Regions from separate parts of the Rhizobium sp. CFBP 13726 genome, predicted to be linked through region 2. Evidence: predicted binding sites of a transcription regulator. Region 2 holds the regulator's gene; each other region holds the start of a gene.
What was found. The regulator LexA, encoded in region 2, represses DNA repair genes until DNA is damaged. The targets are predictions, from matches to a motif close to TGTTCNNNNTGTGTTCNG.
Positions count from the first base shown of each region.

Region 1: the regulator LexA is predicted to act here: its motif matches at 2,613-2,630, upstream of uvrA (excinuclease ABC subunit UvrA).
Region 3: the regulator LexA is predicted to act here: its motif matches at 4,293-4,310, upstream of IFT66_RS06350 (ATP-dependent helicase).
Region 4: the regulator LexA is predicted to act here: its motif matches at 4,569-4,586, upstream of dnaE (DNA polymerase III subunit alpha).

Region 1 is NZ_JACYUU010000001.1:1,048,730-1,054,700, forward strand. It holds gene IFT66_RS05200 (MarC family protein) at 63-695, shown strand; gene IFT66_RS05205 (HPP family protein) at 730-1,905, shown strand; gene IFT66_RS05210 (single-stranded DNA-binding protein) at 1,923-2,504, opposite strand; gene uvrA (excinuclease ABC subunit UvrA) at 2,749-5,670, shown strand; gene IFT66_RS05220 (DUF72 domain-containing protein) at 5,710-5,971, shown strand, end outside.
Region 2 is NZ_JACYUU010000001.1:884,526-890,496, forward strand. It holds gene gltA (citrate synthase) at 1-285, opposite strand, end outside; gene IFT66_RS04370 (ComEC/Rec2 family competence protein) at 579-3,128, shown strand; gene lexA (transcriptional repressor LexA) at 3,109-3,828, opposite strand; gene IFT66_RS04380 (VOC family protein) at 4,021-4,896, shown strand; gene kdsA (3-deoxy-8-phosphooctulonate synthase) at 4,901-5,746, shown strand; gene eno (phosphopyruvate hydratase) at 5,875-5,971, shown strand, end outside.
Region 3 is NZ_JACYUU010000001.1:1,299,184-1,305,154, forward strand. It holds gene IFT66_RS06340 (efflux RND transporter permease subunit) at 1-2,956, opposite strand, end outside; gene IFT66_RS06345 (efflux RND transporter periplasmic adaptor subunit) at 2,953-4,131, opposite strand; gene IFT66_RS06350 (ATP-dependent helicase) at 4,350-5,971, shown strand, end outside.
Region 4 is NZ_JACYUU010000001.1:664,528-670,498, reverse strand. It holds gene IFT66_RS03205 (L,D-transpeptidase family protein) at 1-788, shown strand, start outside; gene dnaE (DNA polymerase III subunit alpha) at 810-4,301, opposite strand; gene IFT66_RS03195 (ABC transporter ATP-binding protein) at 4,815-5,504, opposite strand; gene IFT66_RS03190 (lipoprotein-releasing ABC transporter permease subunit) at 5,511-5,971, opposite strand, start outside.

The sequences.
Region 1 (5,971 bases), 160 kb from region 2:
CGCCCGGCTGTCCTAACAATCTTATCATTGAACGGCAAGCCGAGCGTCCTCTAGGAGTATCCATGGCCTCACCCGATGCTCTCATCAACGCGTTGACCACTTTGTTGGTCACGCTCGACCCGCCGGGTCTGGCGCCGGTCTTTCTGGGCCTGACGGTCGGCATGACGACGGCACAACGGCGCTTTGTCGCTTTTCGCGGTGCGCTGATCGCGTTCGGGATCCTCGCGGTGTTTGCCCTGTTCGGATCGAGCGTTCTCGGCCTGCTCGGCATCTCGATCGGCGCCTTCCGCATCGCGGGCGGCCTGCTGCTGTTCTGGATCTCGTTCGAAATGGTTTTCGAGAAGCGCCAGGAGCGAAAGGAAAAGACGTCGCAAAAGGCGGTCACGATCGACCACATCCACGATATCGCCGTGTTTCCGCTCGCCTTGCCGCTGATCGCCGGCCCCGGAGCGATTTCCGCGACCGTCCTTTTGTCCGGAACATTCACCAGCGCTCTCGACCGCGCCCTTCTTATCGGTGTCCTCGCGCTGATCATGGTGGTGCTCTACGCAACGCTTCTGATCGCGGAAAAGCTCGACCGTTTCCTGGGTGTGACAGGGCGCGCGATCCTCACCCGGCTTCTCGGAGTCATCCTTGCTGCCTTGTCCGTTCAGTTCGTGGTCGATGGCATCCGGTCGGCATTCGCGATACCCTGATCCTTTCTGAGACGGACGGCCGAAAGCTCAATCCATGCACATTCTGAACCGTCTCATCGGACAGGCACCGAACCCGATCAGCATGAGGGAACGGCTTCGCTCTGCGGGCGGCGCCTTGCTCGGCATTTCCCTGACGGGACTGGGCGGAAGTCTCGTCGTCGGCTTCGAACCGTCATTGCCGGCACTGATCGCCCCGATGGGTGCCTCCGCCGTGCTGCTCTTTGCCGTCCCCTCGAGCCCGCTCGCACAACCCTGGTCCATCCTCGGCGGCAATATTCTCTCGGCCACTGTCGGCGTCACAGTCGCTGCGCTCGTGCCAGACCCTGCCCTCGCCTCAGGCCTCGCCATTGGCATAGCGATCGCGGCGATGATGGCGCTGCGCTGCCTGCACCCGCCAAGCGGTGCGATTGCCCTGACGGCCGTGCTTGGCGGCCCGTCCATCCACGCGATGGGATACGGATTCGTCCTCTGGCCGGTTCTGGGCAACTCGCTGGCTTTGCTGCTGCTTGCGATCATTCTCAACAATCTGGCAGGCCGGCGCTATCCGCATGCGCCCGCTACGCCTTCCCCTTCGCACGGCACCAAGGATCCGCCGCCGAGCGGCCGTATCGGGTTCCGCCGGGAGGATCTCGACGCCGTCCTCAGGGACTATGATCAGGTCCTCGATATCGATCGCAGCGACCTCGAAACAATTATTCGCCTGACCGAACTGCGCTCCTACCGCCAGCGCGCCAGCCACCTCACCTGCGCCGACGTCATGTCCCGCGACGTGATCGCGGTGTCACCGGATGATCCCCTGGGGAAGGCGCATCAGTCCATGCGCAACCACCGTCTGAAGGCCCTGCCCGTCACCAACGAAAAGGCTGAGGTGGTCGGCATCGTTACGCAGACGGATTTTCTGGACAAGCCAATCTGGACCGGCGGTCGCCCGACGATCGGCCCGCGCCAGCGTTTGCGCCTGATGATGCAAGGCGCAACAGCGCCAAACCATATCGTAAGGGATATCATGACTGCGCCGGTCCGGACGATCGAGCCGTCGGCACCGCTCAACGACGCGGTCGTCATGTTTGCGGAGGAAGGCCTGCACTACCTGCCGATCGTCGGCGAGAACGGCAAACTCGCCGGGATACTCTCGCAGTCCGACGTGCTTGTAGCGATGCTTTCGGACCGTGCCACTCATGCTCCAACCGAACATGAAAAAGGCGCCTGAGCGGCGCCTTTTTTTGATCAGAATGGGATGTCGTCGTCGAGGTCGCGGGAGAAGTTCCCGCCGCCACCACCGGAGGACTGGCCACCCTGGCTGCCCTGAGCACCGCGCCCTGCCGGTGCTCCACCCCCGGAACGCGGACGATCATAGTCATCGCCGCCGCCACCGTAGTTGCCGCCGAAATCACCGCCACCGCCGCCGAAGTCGCTTGCGCCACCACGTGCGCCGCCGCGCTCACCGCCGCCTTCGCCACGACCGTCGAGCATTGTCAGGGTCGAGTTGAAGCCCTGCAGCACGATTTCGGTTGAATAACGATCGTTGCCGGTCTGGTCCTGCCATTTGCGGGTCTGCAGTGCGCCTTCTATATAAAGCTTGGCGCCCTTTTTGACATACTGCTCGACGACCTTGCAGAGGCCTTCGTTGAACACGACGACCGTATGCCATTCTGTCTTTTCGCGACGCTCGCCCGACGTACGATCGCGCCAGCTTTCCGACGTGGCGATGCGCAGGTTTGCAATCGGGCGGCCATCCTGCGTCCGGCGGATTTCCGGGTCGGCGCCGACATTGCCCACCAGAATGACTTTGTTCACGCTGCCCGCCATCGTATTCACCTCGTTTGCCGCCAAGCGCGGCTTTGAAAACCAATTACCCACCTTAAACCATCGACCGCCCGGATTGGGCAATGCCGAGCTTTAATCCACAGTGAATTTTGTTCTTTCTTTGTTCTATTTTCTTCGTATAGTTCTGTCAAGCATTCGGAACCGGGTTGCGTTGCAACAGTTTCGTCTCGACAGGCGGCTTTCGATAACTACATAAGGACCTTCGATCCTCCCCGAAGGCATAACGATGAGCGAACTCAAAACCATTTCCATCCGTGGTGCGCGCGAGCACAATCTGAAGGGTATCGATCTCGATCTGCCCCGCAACTCGCTGATCGTGATGACCGGCCTGTCCGGCTCAGGCAAGTCGTCGCTTGCGTTCGACACGATCTATGCCGAGGGACAGCGACGCTATGTCGAAAGCCTGTCGGCCTATGCTCGCCAGTTTCTTGAGATGATGCAGAAGCCTGACGTCGACCAGATCGAAGGCCTGTCGCCGGCGATCTCGATCGAGCAGAAGACGACCTCGCGAAATCCCCGCTCGACGGTCGGCACGGTCACCGAGATCTACGACTATATGCGCCTGCTATTTGCGCGCGTCGGCGTTCCCTATTCGCCAGCGACGGGTCTTCCGATCGAGAGCCAGACCGTCAGCCAGATGGTCGACAGGGTCCTTGCTTTCGAAGAGGGCACCCGTCTTTATATTCTCGCGCCGATGATCCGCGGGCGCAAAGGCGAGTACAAGAAGGAACTCGCCGAGCTGATGAAGAAGGGTTTTCAGCGCGTCAAGGTGGATGGCCAGTTCTACGAAATCTCCGACGTTCCAGCGCTCGACAAGAAATACAAACACGACATCGACGTCGTTGTGGACCGCCTTGTGGTGCGTTCCGACATTGCCGCGCGCCTCGCCGACAGCCTTGAGACATCGCTGAAACTGGCGGATGGCCTGGCCGTTGCGGAGTTCGCCGACAAGCCTCTGCCGGAGAAGGAAACCTCCGCAGGCGGATCTGCCAACAAGTCGCTCAACGAAACCCATGAACGGGTTCTGTTTTCGGAAAAATTCGCCTGCCCTGTGTCCGGATTCACCATTCCGGAGATCGAGCCGCGGCTGTTCTCCTTCAACAATCCCTTCGGTGCCTGCCCCACCTGCGATGGTCTCGGATCACAGCAGAAGGTGGACCGGAACATGATCGTGCCGGAACCCGGCCGGACCCTGAAGGATGGCGCGATCGCGCCCTGGGCGAAGTCCACCTCGCCCTATTACAACCAGACGCTTGAGGGTCTCGGCAAGGTCTTCGGTTTCAAGCTGACGGACCGCTGGGACAAGCTGTCGGATAGCGCCCGCTCGGCGATCCTCGAGGGCACCGAGGAAAAGATCGAGTTCAACTACGCCGATGGTGCCAGGTCCTACAAGACGACCAAGACGTTCGAAGGCATCGTTCCCAATCTCGAACGGCGCTGGAAGGAAACCGACAGTGCCTGGGCGCGCGAGGAGATCGAGCGCTACATGTCGGCCGCTCCATGCCCGTCCTGTGCCGGCTATCGCCTGAAGCCGGAAGCGCTGGCGGTCAAGATCAATAAGCTGCATATCGGCCAGACGACAGAAATGTCGATCCGTCTGGCACGCGACTGGTTTGCGGCGCTCCCCGAGCACCTGAACGCGAAGCAGAACGAGATCGCTGTCCGTATCCTCAAGGAGATCCGCGAGCGCCTTCAGTTCCTGAACGACGTCGGGCTCGACTATCTCAGCCTGTCGCGAAACTCCGGCACGCTCTCCGGTGGCGAGAGCCAGCGCATCCGTCTGGCATCGCAAATCGGTTCCGGCCTCACGGGCGTGCTCTACGTGCTGGACGAGCCATCTATCGGCCTCCACCAGCGCGACAATGCCCGCCTGCTCGAAACGCTGAAGCATCTGCGTGACATCGGCAATACTGTCATCGTCGTGGAACATGACGAAGACGCCATTATGACCGCCGATTACGTCGTCGATATCGGCCCTGCCGCCGGCATCCACGGCGGCACGGTCGTCGCCGAAGGCACGCCGCAGCAGGTCATGGCAAACCCCAAGTCACTGACCGGTAAATACCTGTCGGGCGAACTCGGGGTCGCAGTTCCCACTGAGCGGCGCAAGGTCAAAAAAGGCAAGGAACTCAAGGTTTTCGGAGCCCGCGGCAACAACCTCAAGAACGTTACCGCGGCGGTACCGCTCGGCGTTTTTACCGCCGTGACCGGCGTATCGGGTGGCGGCAAGTCGACCTTCCTGATCGAAACGCTCTACAAGTCGGCCGCACGCCGCGTCATGGGCGCGAGAGAAATCCCGGCCGAGCACGATCGGATCGACGGGTTCGAGCATATCGACAAGGTGATCGATATCGACCAGTCGCCGATCGGTCGCACACCGCGCTCCAACCCGGCCACTTATACCGGTGCCTTCACCCCCATCCGCGACTGGTTTGCCGGCCTGCCGGAAGCCAAGGCCCGCGGTTACGCACCCGGCCGCTTCTCCTTCAACGTCAAGGGCGGCCGTTGCGAGGCCTGCCAGGGCGACGGCGTCATCAAGATCGAGATGCACTTCCTGCCGGATGTCTATGTCACCTGTGATGTCTGCCACGGCAAACGCTACAACCGCGAAACGCTCGACGTGCATTTCAAGGGCAAGTCGATCGCCGATGTCCTGGACATGACGGTCGAGGAAGGTGTCGAGTTCTTTGCCGCGGTTCCGGCCGTGCGCGACAAGCTGCAATCGCTGTTCGATGTCGGTCTCGGCTATATCAAGGTCGGTCAACAGGCAAACACGCTCTCAGGCGGCGAAGCGCAGCGCGTCAAGCTCGCCAAGGAGCTGTCGAAGCGTGCCACCGGCCGCACCCTCTATATTCTCGATGAGCCAACCACGGGCCTGCATTTCCACGACGTCGCGAAACTTCTGGAAATGCTGCACGAGCTGGTCAACCAGGGCAATTCGGTCGTGGTCATCGAGCACAATCTCGAAGTCATCAAGACCGCCGATTGGGTTATCGACATTGGCCCCGAAGGCGGCACGGGTGGTGGGGAGATTGTTGCCTGCGGCACGCCGGAACAGGTCGTCAAGGAGAAGCGCTCCTATACCGGCCAGTTCCTTAAGGAGCTTCTGGAACGGCGTCCGGTCAAGAAAGTCCAAGCGGCAGAATAGTTTTTACCGCCGCCAATACCTGTTCCGGGGAGATGAGTGATGACACCAGGCATAATTCGAACAGGTATCGGCGGCTGGACCTTCGCGCCTTGGGAGGGCACGTTCTATCCGGACAAGCTGGCGAAGAAACGCCAGCTTGAATATGCGGCGTCCAAGCTCAAGGTCATCGAGGTCAACGGCACCTATTACGGGTCGCAAAAGCCCGAGACTTTTGCGAAATGGGCGTCCGAAGTGCCTGACGGATTCATCTTCTCGCTCAAAGCCAGCCGCTACACTACCAACCGCAAGGTCCTGGCCGAGG
Region 2 (5,971 bases):
CAGTTCTCCATAGAGAAGCAGATAGCAGGTTTCCAGAAAGTCACCCTGTTCAGCAAGCTGCTCGATCGGGTAGCCGCGGTGCAGGAGAACACCCTTGTCGCCGTCGATATAGGTGATCTTGGATTCACAGGATGCAGTCGACGTGAAGCCGGGGTCGTAGGTGAAGGCACCGGTTTGCTTGTACAGGGCTGCGATATCGATAACATCCGGCCCAATGGTGCCCGATCGCACCGAGAGGTCGACTGTCTTATCACCAAGTACGAGATTTGCGCTTTGTTCCGTCATTCTGATCCTCCAACCTGTTGGCGGCATGGCGCCCAGAAAGCGCCATAAGAGTTAAGCGTCGCAAGTTAGCTATATGATCCTAAAGGTGATGCCAAGCGCTCCTGCGACATTTTGTGCAGCGCGAAAATAATTTAGGCAGGCCACGTTTAAAAGATGCCCAACCTCATGGTGTAAGAGGCCGTAACGTGAAGGAAAACCGCAGCTTGGCGAATGTGTTGACGAGGAGAATATAAACGCGCAGGTTGCGTTTATCAATCACCGTCTCTGCAGCGGAGCCGGCGGGATAAACCATCATGGCGAATGGCGGAGCGATTTTTGAGGCAGCCAGCAGCAAGCCGATGATGCTTGCTTCGACACCCCACGCAATCGCACTCTGGACGCCCGAATCGGCATCGCAGACAATGCCCGCGGAAGTCCGGAATGATGGTCGAAACGACCATCATTCCGAGGATGTTTTCCTAGGATATGTGGTCAGAGACCGGCCCGTTTCCAAATGGCTGAGCACGTCGTTGAGCGAGGAGGTTTCCCACGGTCATGGGTTCCTCTTCCTGCCTGTCTTGCTGGGCGCCGGCGCTGCGTTCTGGTTCGCACTTCCTTGGACGCCATCGCCATTCATTCTCGCAACCATGCTTGCGATCTCGATGGTGACCGCAGGGCTGACACGGTATCGCGCGCATCCACTGTCTCGTGCCAACCTTGTAATCTGCCTGCTTCTCTCCGGTTCTGCACTGGCGGCGCTCGAAACCTGGCGGTGTTCGACGGTCGTGCTCGATTCGCCCGTCACGACGACCATCAGCGGGATTGTCGAACGACGCGAAGCCGATGCACAGCGCCGCTGGCGCTATATCCTCAGGATCGAGCAGACATCTGAGCCCTCGCTTTCACGACCGCCACAGCGCGTCTCGGTTCTTGCCAGAAGCCAACACGAACCTGCAGACATCGGAGAGCGCGTTTCCGGCCGTGCCCGTCTGTCGCCACCCTCTGGCCCGGCGCTTCCCGGATTGAACGATTTCGCCTTCTCCTCCTACTTCGATCAAATCGGGGCCGTTGGCTTCTTTTACGGCGCGCCTAGCGTACAACCGGCGATCGATGACCAACCCGGGTTATGGTCGGACATGCAGCGAGGGCTTTTTGCGCTTCGCAGCGCAATCGGCAGTCGCATCCGCGATACGGTCAAGGGGGATGCGGGCGCTTTTGCTGCCGCAATCGTGACCGACGAGCGCCGTGCAATTTCCCGTGAGACGACCGAGGCGCTTCGTCTGTCCGGGCTGGCCCATATCGTCGCGATCTCAGGCCTGAACATGGCGCTGGCAGCCGGTATCTTCTTCGTCGGCGTCCGCTCCGTCCTGTCGCTGTTTCCAGGCTTTGCGCAGGCCTATCCGATCAAGAAGTTTGCCGCGTTCGGTGCGCTTGTCATGGCGACCGCCTATTACCTGATTTCCGGGTTCGGGGTTTCCGCCGAGCGGGCCTATATCATGATGGCGGTGATGCTGGTCGCCGTGCTCGTCGATCGACCCTCCATCAGCCTTCGCAACGTCGCCCTTTCGGCAATCATCATCCTCGCCATCTCGCCGTCGGAGATTTTGGGTCCGAGTTTCCAGATGTCGTTTGCGGCAACCGCGGCACTGGTGGCAGGGTTCGCCCTCTGGACGCGATATTTCGCGAAAGGAAAGGAGGAGACAAAAGGTAGCAACCATTGGATAACGGGTGTCGCGGCGACGTTCCATTTCATTGCCGGGATCGTGGTGACGTCGCTGATCGGCAGTACGTCGACGTCGATCTATTCGATCGAGCATTTCCACCATCTGACCACCTACGGCCTCGCGGCCAATCTCGCGGCCATGCCGATCATTTCCTTCGTGGTGATGCCGGCAGGGCTTGTTGGCATGTTGCTGATGCCGTTCGGGCTGGATGCTCCCTTTCTGTTCATCATGGGCGAGGGGCTGCGGATCGTCATTCGCATTGCCGAGATCGTCGCCGCATGGGGCGGCGATATTGCCATCGGCCGGCAGAACCCGCTTTTCCTGCCTCTGGCGACGGCAGGCTTTCTGCTTCTGACGCTGCTGCGCACGCCGCTGAGGTTGACAGGCGCGCTGTTCATGGCGGTGGCTTTGCTCTTTGCGGTCCGCTCAGGCTCGGCGCCGAGGCCTGATATCGTCATATCCGAAGACGGCGCATCGGTCGGCGTGATCCAGGATGACAAGATCACCCTCAATCGAACCCGACCGCCGGGATTTATCTACGATCAATGGCGGCGAGCGCTGGTGCTTGAGACCGGAGAACAACCGCTCGCCTTGCCGGTTCTTGCCTCTTCGGAACCAGCGCGAGGTGCCAGCCTTGCGAAAAGCGATGACAGACCATCTGGACCACATTCGCGACCGGATTTGACGCGCCGGGAAATCGAATATGTCAGGGGTTTTCTTCAAGCATTGAAGCCCGGACGATTCGCCTGTCTGCCGAAAATCCTGTGCGCGGCGCAGACTGCTCAGGACATCCGGATCGTCACTATCGAAGACAACCGATACACCGGTCTTGCCTGCGATTTCGGTCGGATCATCGTCTCGCCCGGCGCACGCTTCGATACTTGCCGCTCCGGCGCCTTGCTTCTCAGCGGGCGGACGTTGCGCCGGACTGGCGCACTGGAAATCACCATTATTCCGAACGCGACAGCGCCAGACATCAAGATTACGGCGGCGATGCGAGACAGCGCACAGACCTCAAGCCGTCCGTGGACCGTCCACCGGTTCTATGACTGGCGAACGCGACAACTCGACTTTGGCATCCCGGAGGCTGTTGCTGCGCATCTCCGGGATGACAGCGTTCTTAATGATAGCGGCGAATAAGGCCGACAAGCTTGCCCTGGACCTTCACCCGGTCGGGCGGGAAGATGCGGGTCTCGTAAGCCGGGTTTGCAGCTTCCAGTGCGATCGAGGCACCCTTGCGGCGAAACCGCTTCAGGGTCGCTTCTTCCTCATCGACAAGGGCAACGATGATATCGCCTGGACTTGCGGTGCTGGTATTCTTGATGATGACGGTATCGCCATCGAGGATGCCGGCATCGATCATCGAATCGCCCTTCACTTCGAGCGCGTAATGATCGCCGGAACCCAGCATCTCGATCGGAACGGCGATGTCATGGGTGTTGTTCTGGATCGCGGAGATCGGCACGCCGGCAGCGATTCGACCCATGACCGGAATGTTTGTCGAGAACGGATTGTCCGCCATGACCGGCGCCGGCTTCTGAGCGACGACCGGTTGCGTTTTGCCGAGGCTTCCCTCGATGACACTGGGAGAAAATCCCCGTCGCGGATGAAGGTTCGCCACATAGGCGTCAGGCAGCTTGATCACTTCGAGCGCGCGTGCTCTGTTCGGCAGACGGCGAATAAAGCCACGCTCCTCGAGCGCGGTGATCAGCCTATGGATGCCGGACTTCGATGCAAGGTCGAGAGCGTCCTTCATTTCGTCAAACGACGGCGGCACGCCTGATTCTTTCATCCGCTCGTGGATGAACAGAAGTAACTCCTGTTGCTTGCGTGTCAGCATGGACGGGACCCTCAGAATTGGAAACAAATGCAGAACGGACGCTATATGTTCTATCTGTGTTCCGCAAGCCCCAAATTTCTGCTCAAGAATAGTCTCATTTCAGCGTTCGATCACGTATTCAGTTCGTGCGCAGCACTTGCCGAGTTTCCCGCGATAGCCAATGTTCTGCGGAATAAGACTTTGGGGGTGTAAGTGGGTAACAAGTCAGTCGATCATTTGGTTCTGCCCGTTGCAGATCTGGCGTCAGCGCGGGGGAGGTTGACCGCTCTCGGCTTTACTGTGGCACCTGAAGGTGTTCACCCTTTCGGCACAGCCAATGCCTGCATATTCTTCGCGGATGGCTCGTACCTCGAGCCACTGGCCATTGTGAACCGTCGGCAAGCCTCGCTTGCGGCAAAACGAGGCAACGTGTTCACCGATCGCGACATCCGCTTTCGCGGCCAGCGGAAAAGGGAAGGTCTATCGGCGGTGGTCGTCGGGACGCAGGATGCAGCGGCCGATCATAGCCGTTTTGTGGACGGGCACATGTCTGCGGGCGAGATGCTTCAGTTCTCCCGCCCGATGCAGTTGCCCGATGGTGGGGAGAGCGAAGTCTCATTCCGTCTGGCGTTCGCGGCAGTCCCCGAGGTCGATGACATCTTGCTGTTTTCCTGCCAGCGAATGGCCGCATTACCGGCAGATCGCGGTGGTCTAGATGAGCACGCAAACGCCGTTACAGGCCTTCGAGAGATCGTCTTTTCTGCAGATGACCCGCTGGAGTTTCTGCCGCTTCTCGAAACCGTGTTCGAGACGCAACCCGAGCAAGGGAAAGACGGTCTGCGGATCGAAGCTGCCAATGCCAGCATCCGCATTCAATCCAACGACACGTTCAGCGACGAGTTCCGGTCTTCGATGAAGCCCTTGTTATCGTCGCGCCTCGCTGCGCGCGGGATCATCTTCAAGACCACCGATCTCGCCGTGACAGAGATCACCCTTGCTGCTAATGACGTCGCATTCATCCGCAGGGATGGCCGCGTGATCGTGTCGGCAGCCCCGGGGCAAGGTGTGGTTTTCGGTTTCGAGGAATAGTGAAATGACAGTCTCCGCCAATTCTGAAGTGTCCGTGGGCGAGGGGAGTTCGAAAGTCGTTTTCTCAAACACGGCAAAGCTCTCGCTGATTGCCGGTCCCTGTCAGATGGAAAGCCGCGATCATGCGTTCATGATCGCCGGCACGCTTGTCGAACTCTGCAAGAAGCTCGGCATCGGCCTCGTCTACAAATCCTCCTTCGACAAAGCCAACCGCACGTCGATCTCCGGCAAGCGCGGCATCGGCTTGGACAACGCGATGGCAATCTTTGCCGATCTCAAGAAGGAATACGGCTTTCCGGTTCTGACCGACATCCACACGGAAGAGCAGTGCGGCCTCGTGGCCGACACGATCGATATCCTGCAGATCCCCGCCTTCCTGTCGCGCCAGACCGACTTGCTGGTCGCGGCTGCAAAGACGGGTTGCGCGATCAACGTCAAGAAGGGGCAGTTCCTGGCACCCTGGGACATGAAGAATGTTCAGGCGAAGTTCCTAGAAAGCGGCAATCCCAATGTGATGCTCTGCGAGCGCGGTGCGTCGTTCGGCTACAACACTCTCGTTTCCGACATGCGTTCGCTGCCGATCATGGCGTCGCTCGGAAGCCCTGTTATTTTTGACGCAACCCATTCCGTCCAGCAGCCAGGCGGCCAGGGCGGCTCTTCCGGCGGCCAGCGCGAGTTTGTCGAAACGCTTGCCCGTGCAGCCGTCGCAGTCGGTGTTGCCGGCGTCTTCATCGAAACCCACGAAGATCCTGACAACGCACCGTCTGACGGTCCGAACATGGTCTACCTGAAGGACATGCCGCGGCTTCTGGAAAAGCTGCTGGCCTTCGACGCCATCGCAAAAGGCTGACGGCGTCGAAAAACCGCCGAATTGACTGGACTGTAATCCGCGTGTCATCGACGATCGCACAATGTCGATGACACGCCTGTTCGCTGAGCCTGCGAATTCAGGCTCGCACATTAACCGAGGAGAGACCCTTGACCGCCATTACCGACATCATCGCTCGCGAAATTCTGGACAGCCGTGGCAATCCGACCGTCGAGGTGGATGTTTATCTGGAAGACGGCTCGATGG
Region 3 (5,971 bases), 410 kb from region 2:
CAAGAACCAGAGGCACGCCGCCGATCACGGTGGCGATCATCGTCATCATCACCGGTCGAAGACGGATAGCGCACGCCCGTTCGATCGCCTCGCGGCAGGACGCGCCCTCGTTGCGCAGATGGTTGGCAAACTCGACGATCAGAATACCGTTTTTCGCCATGACCCCGACAAGCAGCACAAGCCCGATCTGGCTATAGACGTTGAGACTGGAGCCGGTCAGCACCAAGGCGAAGGCAGCGCAGGCAAGCCCCAGCGGCACGGTGGACATGATGATGATCGAAGACAGGACGCTTTCGAACTGCGCCGCAAGCACCAGGAAGATGATGGCGATCGCAAAGCCGAATGTCAGCGCCATGCCGCTCGAATTTTCCTTGAGTGTCGCAGCCTCTGCCAACGGTATCAGACGTGATCCAGCTGGCAGGAGCGGCTGGGCAAGCTCGGTCGCCGCCTGGACCGCCTGACCGAGCGAGACACCGTCCTTGAGGCTGGCCGAGAAGGAGACTGCCGCAAGCCGCTGTTCGCGGTTGAGCCTCGGCGCCACGGCCCGTTCCTCGAGCGTCGCGACGGTGGAGAGCGGCACCATGCGGCCATCCTTGGCCTTCAGAAAAATGTTCTCGAGATCCGTCGGGTCATCGATCGGACGCGTCGTCGATGTCAGCTTGACCGGCGTCGCCTCGCCGTCGATGAACACGTCCACCACCGAGCGCCCTTCGAGAAGAGACTGCAGTGACGTACCGAGATTGGTGATGTCGATTCCGAGATCCGATGCCCGCTCACGGTTCACGGACACGAAGATCTGGGCCTGTGTCGGCTCGTTGTTGAGACGCGGCGTATCGAACAATCCGCTCGCGCGGAGCTGGTCCACCAGTTTCAGTGCGGCGGCCGTCAGCTCTTCATGATTGGTGCCGACCATCGCCATCTGCAAGCCGTTGCCGGCACCGCGGATACGCAGACTGTTCTGCTGCGTCGCGAACGCACGAAGCGACGGCACGGTCGCGGTGGCCGCGTTGATATCGCGCACGATATCCGCCTGGCTGCGCTCCCGCTCGGACCAAGGTGCAAGCGTCAGAACCATGAAACCGTTATTGGTGGCGCCACCCTGCCCCGAGATCGAATAGATGTTCTGGATCTCGCCGGACGCCACGAGCGGCTGCAGTTTCTCTTCGATCTGCTGCAGCTTGTCGCGCATATATTGCAGGCTGATGCCTTCGGGCGCCGTCGCCCGCAGCATGACCATGGCCCGGTCTTCCGGCGGGGTCAGTTCGCTCTTGACCGTCTTGAAGGCCATATAGCCGGCACCGCCGAACAGCAGCGCGAAGACGATGACGATCGCCGGCGCGCCAAGGCAGGCATGCAGCGTCACCTGGTAGAAATTGGCAAACAGCGTTCCGAACCGGCCAAGCAGGCCGTCGTTCTTTTCCTGTATCGGCTTGGTCAGCATGCGCGACGCAAGCATCGGGCAAAGCGTCAGCGCCGTGACCGAAGACAGCGCGACGGCAAACGCCAGAACGAAACCGAACTCGCGGAACAGGCCGCCCATCTGGCCAGGGAGAAAGGACAGCGGAATGAACACGGCGGCAAGCGTGGCGGTCGTCGCCAGCACCGCGAAGAAAACCTCCTGGGTGCCGATCACGGCGGCCGCGCGCGGACCCATGCCTTCCGATCGTCGTCGCACGATGTTTTCGAGAACGACGATCGCGTCATCCACCACAAGGCCGGTCGCGAGCACGATCGCCAGCAGCGTCAGGATGTTGATCGAAAACCCGACGGCATAGATTGCGACCAGCGTACCGATCAGCGCCACCGGCATGGTCAGCGCCGGGATCAGCGTCGCCTTCCAGTCGCGCAGGAAGAGATAGATGACGGCAATTACGATCGTGCCCGACAGCGCCAGCGCGATCTCGACCTCGTGCAGCGCGCCTTCGATGAAGACCGCATCGTCACTGGTGATGGCAATGCGCGTGCCCTCGGGCAGCGTCTTCTGAAGATCGGCGACGGCGGCCCGCACACCTTCCGAAATGCTGAGCGTGTTCGATTGCGCCTGGCGCAGCACGCCGAGACCGACACCCGGAACGCCGTTCGATCGCAACGCCGTCGTGCCGTCGTCCGGCCCAAGCATCACGGTCGCCACATCGCGCAGCCGGACATTGTTGCCCAGCATGACGTTTTCGAAGTCTTCGGGCTTGGTCAGGCTCGCCGTCGCGCGCACGACAATGTCCTGCGTCGAGGATTCCAGCGACCCAGCGGGCACGTCGAGCGCAGCCGTCGATAGCGCCTCCGAGAGATCTGCAATCGTCAGCCCACGACTGGCAAGCGCCGTCTGGTTCACGTCGACGCGGAAGACCTTTTCCTGGTCGCCGTAGAGTTCCACGTCAGCGACGCCGTCAACCGACGCAAGCCGGTCGGACACCTCGTTATCGACGAGAAGCGTCAGGTCTTCCATCGACAATGAGTTGGACGTAACGGCAAGCCGCATGATCGGCTGGCTGTCGGAATCGGCCTTGATGATGCGCGGCTCGTCCACGTCGTCAGGCAACTGGCCGGTGACACGACCAAGCGCATCGCGCACGTCGTTGGCGGCCACCGCAAGATCGGCGGTGTCGTTGAATTCCAGCGTGACACGGCTCTGGCCGAACTGCGATTCCGATGAAACTGCCTTGAGGCCGGCGACCCGGGCAACCGCGCCCTCGATGATATCGGTCACCTCCTGGTCCATCGTCTGGGCAGAAGCGCCGTCATAGGTGGTGCGGATGGTGATGACCGGCTGGTCCACATCCGGCAACTCGCGCACCTCGACGCCGGCAAGAGCGGCAAGGCCTGCGACGACAAGAAGCGTGTTGAGAACCGCGGCAAGGACCGGCCGCCGCACAAAGAGCGCGGTAAAGCTGTTCTGCTTTCCGGAAGACTGGCCGGACGACCCGTTGTTATTGGCGTTACCGCTGTGGCTGCTGCTCATCGGCTGGCGACCTCCGGCGGCTTTTCACCGGCAATGCGGACGGCACCATTTTCCCGGACCCGTTGCAACCCTTCGGTTGCCACGACATCGCCATCCTTCAGATTGGCCGAGACGAGGATCGCATCGGGATTGCGCTGGATCACCCTTACCCGCTCCTTGACCGATTTGTGATCGACGATATGCCAGACGAACGAGCCTTTCGCATCCCACTGGACTGCAAGCGGATCGACGCTTGGAAAGGTTTCGCCCGGAAACCGCATCGTCACGCCGAAAGACATGCCGGCGCGGAGTTCGTCATCAACATTGGGAATTCTGGCACGAATGCGGATCGTACGGCTTGCCGGATCGACCCTGTTGTCGACGGCCTCGACCGAACCCTCGAAGGTGCGGCCTGGACGCGAGACGGAGGCGGCCTCGACCGGCATGCCAGGCTTGACCTGAACCGCGAAACGCTCCGGCGCCCAGAAATCCACCAGTAGCTCGGTACGGTTGTCGATCGTCACGATATTGCTTGCGGTCGTGACGTTGTCACCGATATTGACCGCGACGATGCCGACGATCCCGTCGATCGGCGCAACGACCGAGCGACGCTTCAGCGCCAGTTCGGCGTTGGTGACCGTCAGCTGCGCCGTTTCGGACGCAATCTGCGCGTCGAGCACGTCGAGGCGGGAGAAGCTCTTGAGGTTCCGGTAAGTATCGGATTTCTCACGCGCACTGCGCAACACCACCTGCGCCTGATCGCGCAGGATGATCTGCTCGTCGTCATCGAGCTGCGCAAGAATCTGGCCCTTTTTGACCATGTCGCCGGATTTGACGAGGATCTCGTTTACGGTGCCCGTCGCCTGCGGCATCACGATAACCGACTGGATCGCCTCGCCGTCACCGATCGCCGACAGTCTGTCGTTGACCACGCCGGTTCCGACGGGTCTGGTTGCAACCAACACCACCTGGCTCTCACCGCCGCCCCGCTGCCCGCCGCGCGATGACGAAGCCGGTGCGCCCGCAACCGTTGCGGCCGCCGGCTCGGCGACATCAGGATTGATGGAAGTCACCATGCCTGCGGGAACGCCCATCGAAATCAGTGACCGCCCGGCATCTGCCGACAGGTAGACCCAGAGACAGAGCCCTCCGAGCAGTACCGCAACCGACATCAGAAGCTGGTTCCAGATCCGCATTCATTCCTCGCAAGTCTATCGATAAGTGGTGCAAGTATCCCCGTTTCGCGCCCAACTGGCAAGGTCGAGGAACCTACCTTACTGTTTTGTAACATCACGCGATTTCACGGATGTGTCAGAGCTTCCACGACACGAATCCGGACGATTCCTAGGGGAAACATGGGAATGAAAAGAGAACATCGGCTGGTCTTTCGAGCCCGAATCACTACATTGGCCGGATGAGTAACAGTTACGACGACATCCCTTTCTTCGATGAGGAGCCGGAGCCCGCCCCCCGCAAGGCGCGAGGCGAAGACCAATCGGACCAGCGCCCGGTGCCGGCATCGGCTGGCAACCATGGTTCGGCTCCTGTTCCTGCTGGTGGTTCCGGTGGTGCCTCCGGTGGTTTGGGGATCGCGGCGCGGGCCATGGCGGCGCGCGGTGGCAACCGGCCCTCACCCGACTATATGACGGGCCTTAACCCGGAACAGCGCGAAGCGGTCGAGACCTTGGATGGTCCCGTTCTGGTTCTGGCGGGCGCCGGAACCGGCAAGACCCGCGTGCTGACCACCCGCATCGCCCACCTGCTGGAGACCGGCCGCGCCTACCCGAGCCAGATTCTCGCCGTGACCTTTACCAACAAGGCGGCGCGCGAGATGAAGGAGCGCATCGGCGTTCTCGTCGGCGGCGCCGTCGAAGGCATGCCGTGGCTCGGCACGTTTCACTCGATCGGCGTCAAGCTGTTGCGGCGCCATTCGGAGCTGGTCGGCCTGCGATCCGATTTCACCATCTTAGACACCGACGACGTCGTGCGCCTGATCAAGCAGCTCATCCAGGCCGAGGGTCTCGATGACAAGCGCTGGCCGGCCAAGCAGTTCGCCGGCATGATCGATGGCTGGAAGAACAAGGGCCTGTTGCCGCCCGACATTCCGGAAGGCGACGCCCGGGCCTTTGCCAACGGCAAGGGCCGCGAACTCTATGCCGCCTATCAGGCCCGCCTGCGCACACTCAACGCCTGCGATTTCGGCGACCTTCTGCTGCACCCGATCGCCCTGTTCCGCAAGGCACCGGATCTGCTCAAGGAGTATCACCAGCGGTTCCGCTATATCCTCGTCGACGAGTATCAGGACACCAATACGGCCCAGTATATGTGGCTGCGTCTGCTCGCTCAGCGTCCGAAGGACGTGCCGCAGAACGTCTGCTGCGTCGGCGACGACGACCAGTCGATCTATGGTTGGCGCGGCGCCGAAGTGGAAAACATCCTTCGCTTCGACAAGGATTTCCCGGGCGCCAAGGTCATCAAGCTTGAGCGCAACTACCGCTCGACAGAACATATCCTCGGCGCTGCCGGCCATCTGATCGCCCATAACGAAGGGCGTCTCGGCAAGACGCTGTTCACCGACCGTGTCGATCCCGAAGATGAAAAGGTGATCGTCCACGCCGCCTGGGATAGCGAAGAGGAAGCCCGCGCCGTTGGCGAAGAGATCGAGCGGCTGCAGCGCGGTGATGGTCGCAGCGATTCCAAGAAACATGCGCTGAACGACATGGCGATCCTGGTGCGCGCCTCGTTCCAGATGCGCGAATTCGAAGACCGGTTCGTGACGCTCGGCCTCAACTACCGCGTCATCGGCGGCCCGCGCTTTTATGAGCGGCTCGAGATCCGCGATGCGATGGCCTATTTCCGCATGGTCTGCCAGCCGGCCGACGACCTGGCCTTCGAGCGTATCGTCAACACGCCGAAGCGCGGCCTCGGCGACACCACGATCCGCTACCTGCATGACAGCGCCCGCGCCCGCGATGTGCCCATGCTTCAGGCCGCAAGCGAAATGATCGAGACCGACGAGCTGAAGCCGAAGGCCCG
Region 4 (5,971 bases), 220 kb from region 2:
ATCCGAACCGCGCCACGGATGCTCTTCCGACGCAGCCTGATGATCTCGAGGAAGCGCAGACGCACGCGCTGCGCATCCTGATCACGCGGCGTACCGACCGCGAGACGCTGATGGACGCCCAGAAGTTGCTGGAAGAAATGGGTTTTGAGACCGGCGGCTCCGACGGTTATGTCGGACCGCTGACCCGCAGCGCCGTTGCCGGCTTCAAGCGCTGGAAAGGCCTGAAGCAGACGGGCCCGATGATAAGCGGCGAGTTCATCGACGCGCTTTACGCCTCTGCCGGCCAGCCGAAGCCACCTGCCGGCCAGATCATGGTGCGGCAGAATTTCGAACCGCTGTTTGAGGCCCCTGTCGGCATCAAGGCGCCGGAAGTGGCCCTCGGCACGCATCTCTTCACTGTCGACAAGATCGATCGCTCGATCGAATCAGCCGATTGGCACGCGGTGACGCTGCCGAACGTGCTGTCCGATGCGACGATGAAGCGGCTGGGGATCACCGTGGCGGCCGATGCGAAACTGCCGGGTGCCGCAAAAGCCGCACTCGACCGGATCGAGATTTCGCAGGACGTTCGCGACCGGATCGAGACGCTAATGGCGGATGGGACGTCGGTCACGATCAACGACGAATCGCTTGGACCGGAGACCGGCAAGGGCACCGATTTCGTCACGCTGACCAAGTCGTCGAAAAGCGAGATGGTGGCAGTTCAGGATATCGGCTCAACGCCTGCCGCCGAGCCGCGCGCCAAGCGCAGTGTCATCCGTTACCAAGGCGGCGTCGGCCTCTACTGAGGCCAACGCCACCGCGGTCGGTTAGACCAGTTCCACATCCAGCACACCGGGCGCCGCCTTCAGAGCTGCGGCGATTTCCGGCGAGATACGATACCGTTCCGTCAGTTCCACCTCGATCTCGCGCTTGCCATCATCCTTGATGACGATAAACGAGACGAGGCCATCGCCGCGGGCATTAAGATGCCGGGCGACCGTCTTCAGCGGCCCTGAGTCGCGCACGAAGACCCGCAGCGCCTTCTGCATGCGGACCGACTGTTCCTCCAACGACTGCACCGTCTGGATCCGCAGGCCAATGCCTTCCGGACGCTCGTCGGCCTGAACGGTGATGACAAGCGATTTTCCGGGCTCAAGCAGATCGCGGTACTGAGCAAGCGCTTCGGAAAACAGCACCGCCTCGAACTGACCGGTGGAATCGGAAAACATGACGATGCCCATCTTGTTGCCGGTGCGCGTCTTGCGTTCCTGCCGACCGGTGACGGTCCCGGCAAGACGGCCGGCGGTGGCGCCTGCCCTCACCGCCGTCGAGAAGTCGGCGAAGGTCTGGACGCGCATCTTGTCGAGCACCGCACCGTAGGTATCGAGCGGATGGGCCGACAGGTAGAAGCCGAGCACCTGATACTCGCGCATCAGCATTTCCGACGGCATCCACGGATTGAAGGTTGGAAGCACGAGTTTTTCCGGACCGCTGGCCGCGCCCGAGCCGAAGAAATCGGACTGGCCGGAGACCTTCTCCTCCTGGGCGCGCTGGGCATAGCCGATGACGCGGTCCATGCCGGCGCTGAGTTGGGCGCGGTCGAAGCCGAAGCAATCGAAGGCACCCGCAGCATTCAGGCTTTCAAAGACGCGGCGGTTGATCTGCTTCGGGTCGATGCGCAGGCAGAAATCCTCGATCGACGCAAAGGGCGTGTCGCCTCGGACCTCGACGATGTGATCGACGGCGTTTTCGCCGACGCCCTTGATGGCAGCGAGCGCGTAATAGATGCGGTTGTCGCCCGTCTCGAAGCGGCGGAACGAGGTCTGGACCGATGGCGGAATGACCTTGATGCCGAGCCGTCCCGCGTCTTCGCGGAAATCGTTCAGCTTTTCGGTGTTCGCCATATCGTAGGTCATCGACGCGGCGAGGAACTCGACCGGGTAATGCGCCTTCATATAGGCCGTCTGGTAGGAGACGATGGCGTAGGCGGCGGCATGCGACTTGTTGAAGCCGTAGTTGGCGAACTTCGCCAGCAGTTCGAAGATGTTCTTCGCCTGTGGCTTCGACACGCCGTTCTTGATGGCGCCACTGACAAAGCGCTCGCTCTGCTGGTCCATCTCGGCCTTGATCTTCTTGCCCATGGCGCGCCGCAGAAGGTCGGCTTCGCCGAGCGAATAGCCCGACAGGACCTGGGCGATCTGCATCACCTGTTCCTGGTAAACGATAACGCCCTGGGTTTCCTTGAGCAGATAATCGATCGACGGATGGACCGATTCGATTTCTTCCTCGCCGTGCTTGCGGGCATTGTAGGTCGGGATGTTTTCCATCGGACCCGGGCGATAGAGCGCCACCAGCGCAATAATGTCCTCGATACAGTCCGGTTTCATGCCGATCAGCGCCTTGCGCATGCCGGCGCTTTCTACCTGGAACACGCCGACGGTCTCGCCGCGCGACAGCATCTGGTAGGTCAGTTCGTCATCGAGCGGGATCTTGGCGAGATCCACGACGATATCGCGCTTCTTGCAGAATTCGACCGCGGTCTTCAGAACCGTCAGCGTCTTCAGGCCGAGAAAGTCGAACTTGACCAGACCGGCCTGCTCGACCCATTTCATGTTGAACTGGGTGACCGGCATGTCGGAGCGCGGGTCGCGGTACATCGGCACCAGCTTCGACAGCGGGCGATCGCCGATGACGATACCGGCGGCGTGGGTCGAGGCGTGGCGGTAGAGACCTTCGATCTTCTGGGCGATATCGAGAAGACGGCCGACGACCGGCTCCTTGTCGACCTCTTCCTGGAACTTCGGCTCTTCCTCGATCGCCTTTGCCAGGGTGGTCGGATTGGCCGGGTTGTTGGGCACCAGTTTGCAGATGCGATCGACCTGGCCATAGGGCATTTCGAGAACGCGGCCGACGTCGCGCAGTGCTGCGCGGGCCTGCAGCGAACCGAAGGTGATGATCTGCGCCACCTGCTCGCGGCCATATTTGCGCTGCACGTAGCGGATCACCTCTTCGCGGCGATCCTGGCAGAAGTCGATGTCGAAGTCGGGCATCGAGACGCGGTCGGGATTGAGGAAGCGTTCGAACAGCAGCGAGAAGCGCAGCGGATCGACGTCGGTGATCGTGAGCGCATAGGCGACCAGCGAGCCTGCACCGGAACCACGGCCCGGACCAACCGGGATGTTTTGCAGCTTTGCCCATTTGATGAAGTCGGCAACGATCAGGAAGTAGCCCGGGAACTTCATCTTCTCGATGACGCCGAGCTCGAAATCGAGCCGTTCGCGATAATCCTGCTCGGTGAAGCCGGCCGTGATACCGAGTTCGGCCATCCGGTTCTCGAGGCCTTCGACCGACTGACGGCGCAGCTCCGCCGTTTCGGCGCGCTCCGCTTCTGCCGGATCATCGGTGGCGCCGGTGAAGCGCGGCAGGATCGGGCTGCGGGTCTTCAGGATGAACGAGCAGCGTTTGGCGATCTCGACCGTGTTTTCGAGCGCTTCCGGCAGATCGGCGAACAGCTTTGCCATTTCGGCACGGCTCTTCAGGTAATGGTCGGGCGTCAAACGGAAACGGGTATCGTCGGATACGATCGCATTGTGCGCGACGGCCATCAGGGCATCATGAGCGTCGTAATCGGACTTGCCCGGGAAGAAGGCCTCATTGGTCGCGACCAGCGGCACATCCTGGTCGTAGGCAAGATCGATCATCCGCTGCTCATGACGGCGGTCGTAAGTGCCGTGACGCTGCAGTTCAATATACAGACGATCGCCAAAGGCCTGCTTCAATGACAGGAGGCGCGCCTTTGCGAGTACGGTGTTGCCATCCTTCATTGCCATGTCGACAGGGCCACCGGCAGCACCTGTCAGCGCGATCAGTCCTTCGGTGCCGCCATCTTCGAGCCAGGCGCGGCAGATATGCGTTGCCGCCTGCCCTTCTCCATCGAGATAGGCACGGCTGACGAGATCCACCAGCCGCTCGTATCCCTTGGCATTGGCGGCAAGCACAACGATTGCCGGCAGCTTCGCCAAATGGCCGTTGCGGCGCTCGTCTGGCTGATCCTCCATGTCAATCGACAGCTGGCAACCGATGATCGGCTGAATGCCATCACCGATGGATTTCTGGGCGAATTCCAGCGCGACGAAGAGATTGTTGGTATCGGTGACGGCGATCGCGGGCTGATTGTCCGCGATGGCCTTGGAGAGGATTTTCTTAAGCGGCAGCGCACCTTCCAGAAGCGAATAGGCGGAATGGACGCGCAGATGCACGAACTGTGGCGTCGCTCCCAAATCCTCCGATTCCGATTGTAAAGTCGCTGCGTCCGCCATCTGATACCCATTCCTTGAATCGGGTCATTGTCCGGCGCGGGGGCTTCAGAGTCGAGTCAAGAATGGTCTTCTCAACCTCTTTCCGCTTGCGCCCTCCGGCTGGGCGAGCACGGACCGGTTCACATCACCAGCATGATCATCGACAAGCTGGCAACGAAAGTTGCAATGGAGGCGAATGCGGCAATATCACGAAGAAGGTCAGTCATCGTCGTCTCCCGTGTTCGTTTATGTTGGCACTTTGTTCTCTTTTCGTGCCAACGTCAATAGTAGAACAAAACGGGAATAGAAGATTCTGAACGATGTTAATGCTGCTGCTGGCTGGAGGTAACCAGCGCTCCATAGGACCAAGCCGTTGCCGGGGAACGCAAGCGGTCGGCAACCAAACGCCAGCCATCGCTGCGGATCGCTGACGTGACGTCATTCCATGGCAGCAGTGTCCATCGCACGCCCCTTCGAGGATGTGACGATGGACACTATCGGATCAGGGGCACGCTATGGGGATCAGTGCGTTCGCTAGAACTCGACGACTTTGCCGCCTTCGATCGTGACGCGACGATCCATGCGGGCAGCAAGATCATGATTGTGAGTGGCAATCAGTGCAGCAAGCCCTGACTGGCGCACCAGCGCCTCCAGCGCTTCGAACACGTAGGATGCCGTCTTCGGGTCGAGATTGCCGGTCGGTTCGTCGGCCAGCAAAAGGCGGGGCGCGTTGGCCACCGCACGGGCAATCGCCACGCGCTGCTGTTCACCACCCGACAGTTCCGACGGGCGGTGTTCGCCGCGATGACCGATTCGCATGTAATCGAGAAGCTGGCCCGCGCGTTCGCGCGCTTCCCCCTTCGAAAGGCCGCCAATCAACTGCGGCATCATGATGTTTTCGATCGCCGTGAATTCCGGCAGGAGATGGTGAAACTGGTAGACGAAGCCGATGTCGGAGCGACGGATCGAGGTGCGCTCTTCATCCGACAAACCGTTGCAGGCCCGACCGCCGATCGTCACATCGCCAGCGTCCGGATGTTCAAGCAGGCCTGCCAGATGCAAGAGCGTCGATTTGCCGGTACCGGACGGGGCGACGAGCGCCACGATCTCGCCGCTCACGAGCGAGAAGTCTGCCCCGTTGAGGATCGACAGGCTCGTCTCCCCCTGGCCGTAGTGACGTTCGACGCCTGAGAGATTGAGGACGGTTTTACGCGGGACAGCCATGGAGACCTATTCGTATCGGAGGGCCTGGACAGGATCGAGCTTCGAGGCTCTCCATGCCGGGAAAATGGTGGCGAAGAAGGACAGGACCAGCGCCATGATGACGACCGAGAAGGTCTCGCCAAAACTCATTTCGGCCGGAAGCTGGCTGAGGAAATAGAGCTCCGGATCAAAGAGGATGGTGCCCGAGACCCAGGAGAAGAACTGTCGGATCGATTCGATGTTGAGGCAGACGATAACGCCGAGCGCGACGCCGGCAAACGTGCCAACGATGCCGATAGCAGCACCCGTCATGAAGAAGATCCGCATGATGGCGCCGGAACTCGCGCCCATCGTGCGCAGGATTGCGATATCGGAGCCCTTGTCCTTCACCAGCATGATCAGGCCCGAGATGATGTTGAGTGCCGCGACCAGCACGATCAGGGTCAGGATCATGAACATCACGTTGCGTTCAACCTGAAGCGCCGAGA